3 regions of the Microcoleus pseudofavosus SVA1_A4 genome follow, and region 3 is predicted to be linked to each of the others. Evidence: riboswitches for the same ligand, from Rfam matches in the RefSeq annotation. Region 3 holds a riboswitch; each other region holds the start of a gene.

Region 1 (3,112 bases), on a different contig from region 3:
GTTGTCGCACTTCTGATGTTTGAGGAAATGAGCCGATCGTTGTGGTGGGAAAAATGGGCAGAGAAATCTGTTTTGACAGCCGCAAACCGTAGGATAATTCCCGTAGAAAGTCATTTGTCGTAATGCTTTTCATTCGCGACTGCACGGCAGGATTGGCTGGACTAAATTGCTCGAATTTTGTCCAGGCATCGGTAATCTTGGCGCGCTCGCTCTCAGTTTCTTCTCCTGCTAAACTGCGTGCCAAAAACTTTACCGCTTGCAGTTTTTGTTCTGCAAAACTAAACACATTGCGGAGAGGTTCTGGCAACTTTGTTTCCCGTTTGGCATCGTAGGGAACAAACTGCAATGATGCCGACGGCTGAATGACGATATTAGGCGTAATTCTCTGAATGTCTTGCAGCACTGCAGCAATTGTTCTGGACGGATTTGCCAGATGTTGCGGGCATCCACAATGCCAACGCCCAGATGCTTATCTGGGGGAAATCCATATTGCTTGAGTAAATCTAAATTGCGTCCGCGAGTGAAGTCTAAACTAATCGCGGTAACAGGCAATGCCATCACCCAAGAATAAGCTTCACCCAAGTCATCAAAGTAAGTGACAAGATGCAGCGGTAAATCGACTTTAGCAAAGGCTTGATAAGCAGTTTGATAGTGTGTTTTGAAGTTGTTTGCATCTCCCAGAACTAAGGCAGGTTCATGTATCTGCACTTCGGCAACCCCAAGGGCTTTTAATTGCGTCAAGAGTTCGATGTAGCGCGGCAGCAATTGCGCTAGAGAATCGTCCATTGCGCCATCTAACCGACTCAACCGCAGTAGGGTACAGGGGCCAAGAACGATCGGCACTGCCCGCTCCCCTAACGTCGCTTTTGCCCGCTGCACCGTCTCCAGAAAATCGCTGAAATCTGCTGGTTGCAGTTGGGTTGGAATTTCAGGCACGAGGTAGTGATAGTTGCTATCAAACCATTTGGTCATCTCTAGGGCCGGAATTCCTTCTTTGCCCCGTGCCATTGCAAAGTATCGATCGAGTCCTGATAACCCCTGAAAGCGTTTGGGAATTAGACCTAAACGAATTGTCCAGTCAAGCACACAATCGTAGAGTGTGGTATCGCCTGCACCGATGCGATCGATGCCTGTCTGTAGCTGTGTTTTCCAGTTTTCTATTTCTACAGTTTGAACAGTAGACAGTAAAGTATCTGCCTCTAATTTGCCACTCCAAAAACCTTCCAAAGCTTTCTTAATTTCACGGTTTTTACCAATGCGGGGATATCCAAGAGTTGCCGTTAAAATTGACATAATTGCTCCTAAGTTGGGGTTGTCAATTGATTCATCAGTCCATAGAAACTCTGTCGGAAACCAAGAGGTATCCGATGCCGAATTTCCGACAGCAATGCCATTAGATTGCAGGGCGCATCAAAGGCAAAACCATCTGAATTTCCAACAAAGCTATAAAAAAGCTGTTAGAAATTACAGCAGGCAAATGCCCAGCAAGATTCCTTGCATCTGAAACTAGATAATGCTGTTCATGCTAGTTTTTCAAACTTGCTATCTCGCCCTAGAAACCAATTCCAGCACAGGTTTCTCACAGGTTAAGGGGGATAATCGCCGATCGCGCAGCGTCTCTGAAAGAGAATCGAATTGAAAACAAAATGCTGAATACATCCGTACCTCGCAGATGGGTTAAATGAAACGATACAATCGGCGGGCATCCTGACTAAGAAACGATTGTACGCTTCATCACAGTTGCGGGACAGCGCCGGGTTCGCACCGGACTTTCCCCGTTTCCTCTAGTGGGTGATCTCCACCAGAACCGATTACTTCTGACAATACCACATTTCCGAAAATTTGCAACCCCCTCAGACAAATAGGGCGATCGCCTTGTGAACAAGCCTTTCAATTAAAAATCATTTAATGTCAACTAAAAGACTCATCCAAAATGCTGACTAACACAACATCAGGATTTTTATTGGTTCGATTAGGACCCTTAACCAAATCAAACCAGGAGATAAAATATCCTATGATTAAAATCCTTTTTTTGCTCCATAATGCACTGTTTTAAATTGGACGCGATCGCTGTCAGGATTATATAGACTAACGGTAAATCACAATCTACCTCTTTAATGAACCGCGAAGAAGATACAGCCTATTAAAAAAGGCGATGTTATTAAAATAGAACCGGGAGTTAAACACCAGGCAATCGAAGGTGAGACTCCTTTGGAAATTCTTGTGATTGAATTCCCTCCTGCCATAGGTGACTGTTATATAGTAAAGGAATAGCTCAAAAAAAGAGAGATCGCCCTTCGATCGGTATTTCTTTAAATTTCTATTTTCGCGATCGCCTCACAAAAATAAAGAGCGATAGCGATCGCCTGAGCGATCGCTCGTTGTGTCCGAGAACTGTTTAAGGAGTTGCGCGCGCGAGCAACAGATGAAGATTAACGATCTCGCCACCGCATAAACAATGACCCGCAGGATTAGTGGGCCTGCGAGTCATTAATTTAATAGTAAAATTGCTACAGTGAAGAGAAGGTAATGTCATTGCTGACAATGCGTAACGCCTAAATCTGACAATTGCATTTAACCAAATCGTCCGCTAATGTACTCTTCGGTTTCTTTAGTTTGGGGAGAACGGAAAATTTGTTCAGTGGTGCCAAACTCCACTAATTTGCCCCGTCGTTTGCCTTTATCGTCCGTTTCTGTATTGAAAAATGCCGTCGCATCTGCGATTCTTGACGCTTGCTGCATATTGTGAGTCACCGTAATAATTGTGTATCGTTCCTTAAGTTCTAAGCACAATTCTTCGACCTGTCGGGTAGAAATGGGGTCGAGAGCAGAGCAAGGTTCATCCATCAACAAGACATCGGGCTTCATGGCGATCGCGCGGGCAATACAGAGCCGTTGTTGTTGTCCCCCGGATAACGCCGTTCCTTTCTCTTGCAGTTTATCCTTGACCTCATTCCAGATAGCTGCTTGTCTGAGGGAAGATTCCACTAATTCATCCAGATTTCCTTGATAACCGTTGGTTCTGGGGGCATAGGCAATATTTTCATAAATGCTCTTGGGAAAAGGATTCGGTCTTTGAAACACCATTCCCACCTGTCGCCGCAATTTGACG
Region 2 (3,112 bases), on a different contig from region 3:
GTTCGTGTTCCTCCTCAGTGTCGTGGTGACTCGGGCGAGACTCCAAATCATCCTCAACCGCCGCATTAAATCCCAATACCACATCTGGGTTAATTTCGCCACCTTTGCAGGGAACAATTTTCACACTCGGACGCAACTCTTGCTGCAACCAGCTTTGGACTTTCTGGTGAGTTTCCGCATCCACGCGATCGACCTTCGTTAAAAGTACCATATCGGCACAGGCTAACTGGTCTTCAAACAATTCCTCGATCGGAGTTTCGTGATCTAAACTAGAATCAGCCTGCCGCTGTGCCATCAAAGCATCGATATCGCCCACAAAAGTACCGCTAGCAACCGCTTCGCAATCGACAACAGCAACCACACCATCTACCGTCGCACCGGTGCGAATTTCCGGCCAGCGAAAAGCTTGAATCAAAGGTTTAGGAAGTGCGAGGCCAGAAGTCTCAATTAAGATACAATCAATTTGTTCTCTACGCTTCAACAATTCCTGCATAGTCGGCAAGAATTCCTCTTGAACAGTGCAGCAAAGACAACCATTTGTTAGTTCTACAATATTGTTGCTGACATTTTCTTCTTCGTCGCAAACTTGGCAATCGCGCAGCAGTTCTCCGTCGATACCAATTTCCCCAAATTCGTTAACCAGAACAGCAATGCGGCGGCCTTGATTGTTTTGCAATAAGTGGCGAATTAAGGTAGTTTTGCCGCTGCCGAGAAAGCCGGTAATGACTGTAACAGGAATTTTGTGCATTGATAATTTTGTGCTTATTTGGTGGTGGGATATCTCGTTCCCAGGCCCAGCCTGGGAATGCCGATCTAGAGGCTCTGCCTCGCTGAAATAAAGGAGCGCTTTTAATACGAGGCATAGCCTCTGCGTATGCGTTACCAGGCCGATATCGTAGGTGACAACTTAATACTGAAACCTACAATAAAAGTCGCTTTTAGGCGAAGTCTAGATCCCCCTAAATCCCCCTTAAGAAGGGGGACTTTGAGAATATTTCTTGTCCCCCCCTTATTAAGGGGGGTTAGGGGGGATCTAGATTTCAATAAAAACAATAGAGACGATCGGTTTGACGTTAAGTTGTCACCACTGGGCAAAGCCTGGAAGGAAAAAGCTTAATTTCCCAGCGGTGGAATCTTTGCTAAAATGCCTTTTTTCAGAGCTTGAGGACGCTCAGACCAAGGCAACAAACCGTCCGATTTAGCATAGTATTGACCCGCGCATTCGAGTACAGCTTCCGCACTTTGCGGTTCATTTGCAGGCAAATCGCCAAACAGATAAGTGTACTTCCCAACAGCAGCAAAAGACACCGCACAAGAGTGACTGCAAGCACTCATGCACTCAACTTCCCGAATGTCAAACTCATCGCAAAATTCCCAATCTTTAGCGAGTTGCGACAAGTCTTCCATAAATTGTTGACCGCCGCTTTTGCCTTCGCGCTTGCCGTTTTTCCAAACACTAGCGCAAGCAGTGCAAACAAACAGACTGTGCTTGGTGGTGCGTACAGCCGTGTTAATTCCATCCATCATCCGTACCTCGCAGATGCGTTCAAAAGTGAGTTAGATATCGGCGGGCATTCTGACTTGAGAAACCACAAGGGTTTCATTACAGTTGCGGGACAGCGCCGGACTTGCACCGAACTTTCCCCGTTTCCTCTAACGGCTGCTCCCCGCTAGAACCGATCGCGAAATCACATCATACCGCACTTGCCGCCTTTTTTCAAAAAAGTTATGTTGGTAAGAGCGATCCATCCCAAAAAAAATAACTCTTTGTGGAACAGGCATCTTGCCTGTTGCTGACAGGATCAAAACCCATCAAAAAAAAATAACTCTTTGTGGAACAGGCATCTTGCCTGTTGCTGACAGGATAGAAACCCATCAAAAAAAAATAACTCTTTGTGTAACAGGCATCTTGCCTGTTAATGACGGGCTAGAAGCCCCTCCCACAAGAACATTACTACAAACTATATGAACGCCTTCCCCGATTTTTCCACTGACGGCTATCAGATTGAAAAAGAACTCGGACACAACAGTCTCGGCGGCCGAGTTACATACTTAGCGAAAAATACGAATACTCAAAAATTAGTTGTAATTAAGCAATTTCAATTTGCTCAATTAGGTGCTAGCTGGGCAGAATACGAAGCTTACGAACAAGAAATTAAAGTTTTGCAAAAGTTGGATTTCCCAGGCATTCCCCGCTATCTCGATTCTTTTCAAACTGACAGCGGTTTCTGCATGGTGCAGGAATACAAAAATGCCGAATCTGCTGTCGCCCGGACTTTTTCGCCGCCGGATATCAAGCAAATTGCGATCGCCACTTTAGAAATTATAGCTTACCTGCAATCCCAAAAACCGCCCGTAATCCACCGCGACATCAAACCAGAAAACTTGTTAATAGATGAGGAACTCAATGTTTATTTAGTAGACTTCGGTTTTGCTCGGCTAGGAGGTGGAAATATCGCGGCTAGCAGCGTCGTCAAAGGCACGATGGGATTCATGCCACCGGAACAAATGTTCAACCGAGAATTAACCAAAGGCTCGGATCTTTACGGCTTGGGGATAACGCTGATTTGTTTGTTAACTGGGACAAAATCTGCGGATGTCGGTAATTTAATTGATGCTAATTATGGCATTCATTTTCGGCATTTAGTACCGCCGTTGCAGCAAGGTTGGATGAATTGGCTGGAAAGGATGGTAGCGCCGAGATTGCAAGACAGATATCCATCGGCGGCTGATGCTTTAGCTTCACTAGAATCTTTGGATGTTAGGCGTTTACCTAAAGTGAGAATTGAGCGCGATCGCATTCAATTCACAGCTACTGAATATGGAGAAATCTTAACACAAACTATTGCAATTAGCAACCCAATTCCCCACACAATGCTTTGTGGCAGGTGGGAAGTCGCGCCGCATCCGAACGATCCGCCCCACACGCCCTACGACCACTCTTGGATCTCCTTTGAACCGCAGGCATTTGAAAGCAATGATATCGAGTGCAAAATCGCAGTCGATACGAGCAAATTGCTGGCAATTCAAACTTACAACCGCCAAATCATCTTGCGCGCAAATTCTGAACCCGAAACTCATACAATAGAATTGCAAGTCACAACAGCATCCC
Region 3 (3,112 bases):
TTTGGTTTGCCTTCACCGTATTAATCACCCGTTCAACTTGTCTTGGTGTGGCTTGCTGTTCGGCATTGACCGACCAAATGTAAACTTCCTTTAAGCCGTAATCGCGGGCAATGTAGGAAAAGGCACCTTCACAACTTACTATGTAGCGTTTGTCCGGGGGAATGGCAGAGATAGCTTGTTTGAGTTTTGCATCGATCGCCCTAATTTGCTCGCTGTATTTTGCCGCATTCGCGTCATAGCTTGAAGCATTAGCCGGATCTAGATTTCCTAGGGATTTGCGAATGTTTTCAACGTAAATTAAAGCATTTTGCGGCGACATCCAAGCATGAGGATTCGGCTTACCTTGATAGGCATCTTCCGCAATATCGATCGGTTGAACTCCTTCACTTAGGGTAATGTGAGAAACTTTGGGGAGGCTGTTGTAAAATCGGGTTGCCCAGCGCTCCAAGCTCAAGCCGTTTTCCAAAATGCGATCGGCACGTTGCCCGCGTTCCAAGTCGCTGGGCGTAACTTCATAGCCGTGAATTTCCGCACCCGGTTTGGTAATAGATTCGACGATCGCCCGATCGCCCGCAACGTTCTGAGCCATGTCTGCCAGCACCGTGAACGTGGTGAGAATGACTTTTTTGTCTTGGGGGGTCGAATTCCCGGCGATCGGGCTAGAAGTTCCGTTTTGCTCGGTTTGAGGCCCCGTTGTCTGAGCGCTGCACCCGCCGATCCAAACTCCCAGCAACAGCGCCAATCCAACCATTTGATACCTTTTACGGCAGAGCACCTGATGATTCATTGCTGCTTTTCATAATTTTTTCATTTTTTTAAATTTTACCACAGGATTATGAAAGAGGGGTGGCAACGGGCGATCGGGCAGAATAGACATCTGGTGACAAGCCAGTCTTTGGACAGGCAGGATGCCTATCCCACTTTTGAATATGATAAACTTAAGCAGATCGCTCTTTCATACTTTTCGCTACCGCAGGCAATTCTTGTAGGGAATGGAAAAGAAATAAAATAGGTTTTAGAAAATGAAATAATATGAAGTCTTGATACTAAATCCGGTTCTATTAATTCCCGATCTTCTCCCAAAATGCTACTTGCTCGTACCGCCGCTCCAATTCCCCTTGTAACTGACGAAAATGGTGCTGTCCGCATCAGCAAAACTCGCGTCACCTTTGAGTAAACTAAAGAGACAATTGAGTGAAAAGCAAGTCAAGAGCCGGCTTTCTGCCTACCCCATAAGAATTGTTGCAGATGTCGGATCGGTTTTTTGTCAAATATCCCAAATAGTGGTAATATTCCCGTATATCGATCGGCTCTGATGAAAAACACACATCAGACGCAAGGGGGAAAGTTCGGTGAAAATCCGGCGCTGTCCCGCAACTGTAATGAGATAATTGCATCTCTGAGTCAGGATGCCCGCCGATTTGTTTACCTGTTGTTTTTCATCTGCGAGGTATGGATGATGGTGAGTTCAATATTTTTACAAATAATCTGCTGTTGTGCTCCGTTTCCCGATCGACAATAACGAAATTTTAGGCAGCGGGAAACTAAAAAAAATGCGAATCGAAGATAGTGTTTGGCAGGGTAGTTTTGGCTACTGGCAAAACTTGTTTATTCACCAAAATATTTTGCCGATCGGACATACTGCTTGGAATGGCTTTTTGCATCGAGGACGAGGCTTGGTTGCTTGCAAAATAAATACTCCCATTAACGGTTCTATCAATTGGAGTGTAGATACTATAAAGTACGATCTGCAATTTATTTCCCAATTGTACGCAACTGCTTATTTGCAACAACTAGAAGTAGAGGAAAATACTGTTTCAAATCTGCTCCAAATCATTGCTAGCTACGAACCCAAGGAAGCAATTATATTTTTGTCGATCGCCAACGGTCAGATTGATATCAATTTGTTGCAAAACTTGGCAATTTCTCCTGTTGAGTGCTATGAACAGGTATGCAAGCGCTGGGAAGAATTTCAACTCTGCCCGAAATCCTAAAACTTACTAAATTTTCCGAATGTCGAAGCCAAAATCAATCGAAATTTCCAAGGTAACTCGCTACCAAAATGCAGCGCTTAATTACTATTTGGGGTTGACAGATTCGCCCTACCTTCACTACGGCTATTGGGAAACCCTACCTGTGCCCGCTGATGAACTAACACTCGCGCGATTGCGCAGCGCTCAGCAAGCTTATACTGTAAAACTGTTGGATGCGATCCCCAAAGGCACTCATACGATACTGGATGTGGGCTGCGGGATTGGCGGAAATGCGGCTTATTTGCTCGATCGAGGTTTTGCAGTGGAAGGGCTCGCACCCGATCCGTTCCAACAACAGCGCTTTCTCAAGTGTACGGGCGATCGGGCAATCTTCCACCTCACGAGGTTTGAAGACTTCAAAGCAACGCATTTCTACGATCTTATTCTCTTTAGCGAAAGTAGCCAGTATATGTCGGCTGTTGATATTGCTTCTGGTGCCGCCAAAATCATCAATCCTGGCGGCTACGTGCTGCTTGCCGATATGCTGCGTTCTGATGCTCACTATACAGAGGGAATGTTCTCTAATTGTCATGTTGTTACTGAACTTCATGCAGCATTAAAGCAGGCTGGATTCACTTTAGTCAAAACTGAGGATATTTCCGCTCATATTGTACCGACAATCGATTTGTATGTCGATACTTTCCGCAGGTATGGACTGAATACGATGATCTATGTTGCAGATTTAATTGCGATCGCAGTTCCCCCCGTCCACACATTCCTGCGCTGGATATTTCGTCGCTGGTTCAAGAAGCTGGTGGTTGAAGGATTGGAGGCAAGTCAACTTTTTGAGCAACATCTTTGTTATGAAATTCAACTTTGGCAGTTGTCAAAAACCGATGAAAACTGACACAAATACAATGGAAATTGGTAATCGGTAATCGGTAATTGGAGGCAGAGCCTCCGGGTATTTATTCCCAGGCAGAGCCTGGGAACAAGGCTATAAAAAATAAAAAATAACGAATATGTCTGAATGGATTCTCGAATTCGATCGCACTTCCTACTCATATCCCTGCGGTTCGCGAGTGGCAATTCAGGGTTTAAACCTCAAAGTCCCCGCCGGGAAACGCTGCGGGCTGATC

The links. Region 3 has a riboswitch for cobalamin ahead of QUA02_RS27935 (hypothetical protein). Riboswitches for the same ligand answer to the same signal wherever they lie in the genome.
Region 1: linked by a shared signal. The riboswitch ahead of metE (5-methyltetrahydropteroyltriglutamate--homocysteine S-methyltransferase) and the one ahead of QUA02_RS27935 (hypothetical protein) in region 3 are both predicted to bind cobalamin.
Region 2: linked by a shared signal. The riboswitch ahead of QUA02_RS30695 (DUF1636 family protein) and the one ahead of QUA02_RS27935 (hypothetical protein) in region 3 are both predicted to bind cobalamin.

Annotation. Positions count from the first base shown of each region.
Region 1 is NZ_JAUBPE010000003.1:192,918-196,029, forward strand. It holds partial or broken gene metE (5-methyltetrahydropteroyltriglutamate--homocysteine S-methyltransferase) at 1-1,293, opposite strand, end outside; cobalamin riboswitch at 1,681-1,827, opposite strand; gene pstB (phosphate ABC transporter ATP-binding protein PstB) at 2,575-3,112, opposite strand, start outside.
Region 2 is NZ_JAUBPE010000111.1:4,847-7,958, reverse strand. It holds gene cobW (cobalamin biosynthesis protein CobW) at 1-748, opposite strand, end outside; gene QUA02_RS30695 (DUF1636 family protein) at 1,114-1,527, opposite strand; cobalamin riboswitch at 1,550-1,696, opposite strand; gene QUA02_RS30690 (serine/threonine protein kinase) at 1,966-3,112, shown strand, end outside.
Region 3 is NZ_JAUBPE010000086.1:7,791-10,902, forward strand. It holds gene QUA02_RS27930 (metal ABC transporter substrate-binding protein) at 1-787, opposite strand, end outside; cobalamin riboswitch at 1,291-1,435, shown strand; gene QUA02_RS27935 (hypothetical protein) at 1,554-1,994, shown strand; gene QUA02_RS27940 (SAM-dependent methyltransferase) at 2,014-2,880, shown strand; gene QUA02_RS27945 (energy-coupling factor ABC transporter ATP-binding protein) at 2,996-3,112, shown strand, end outside.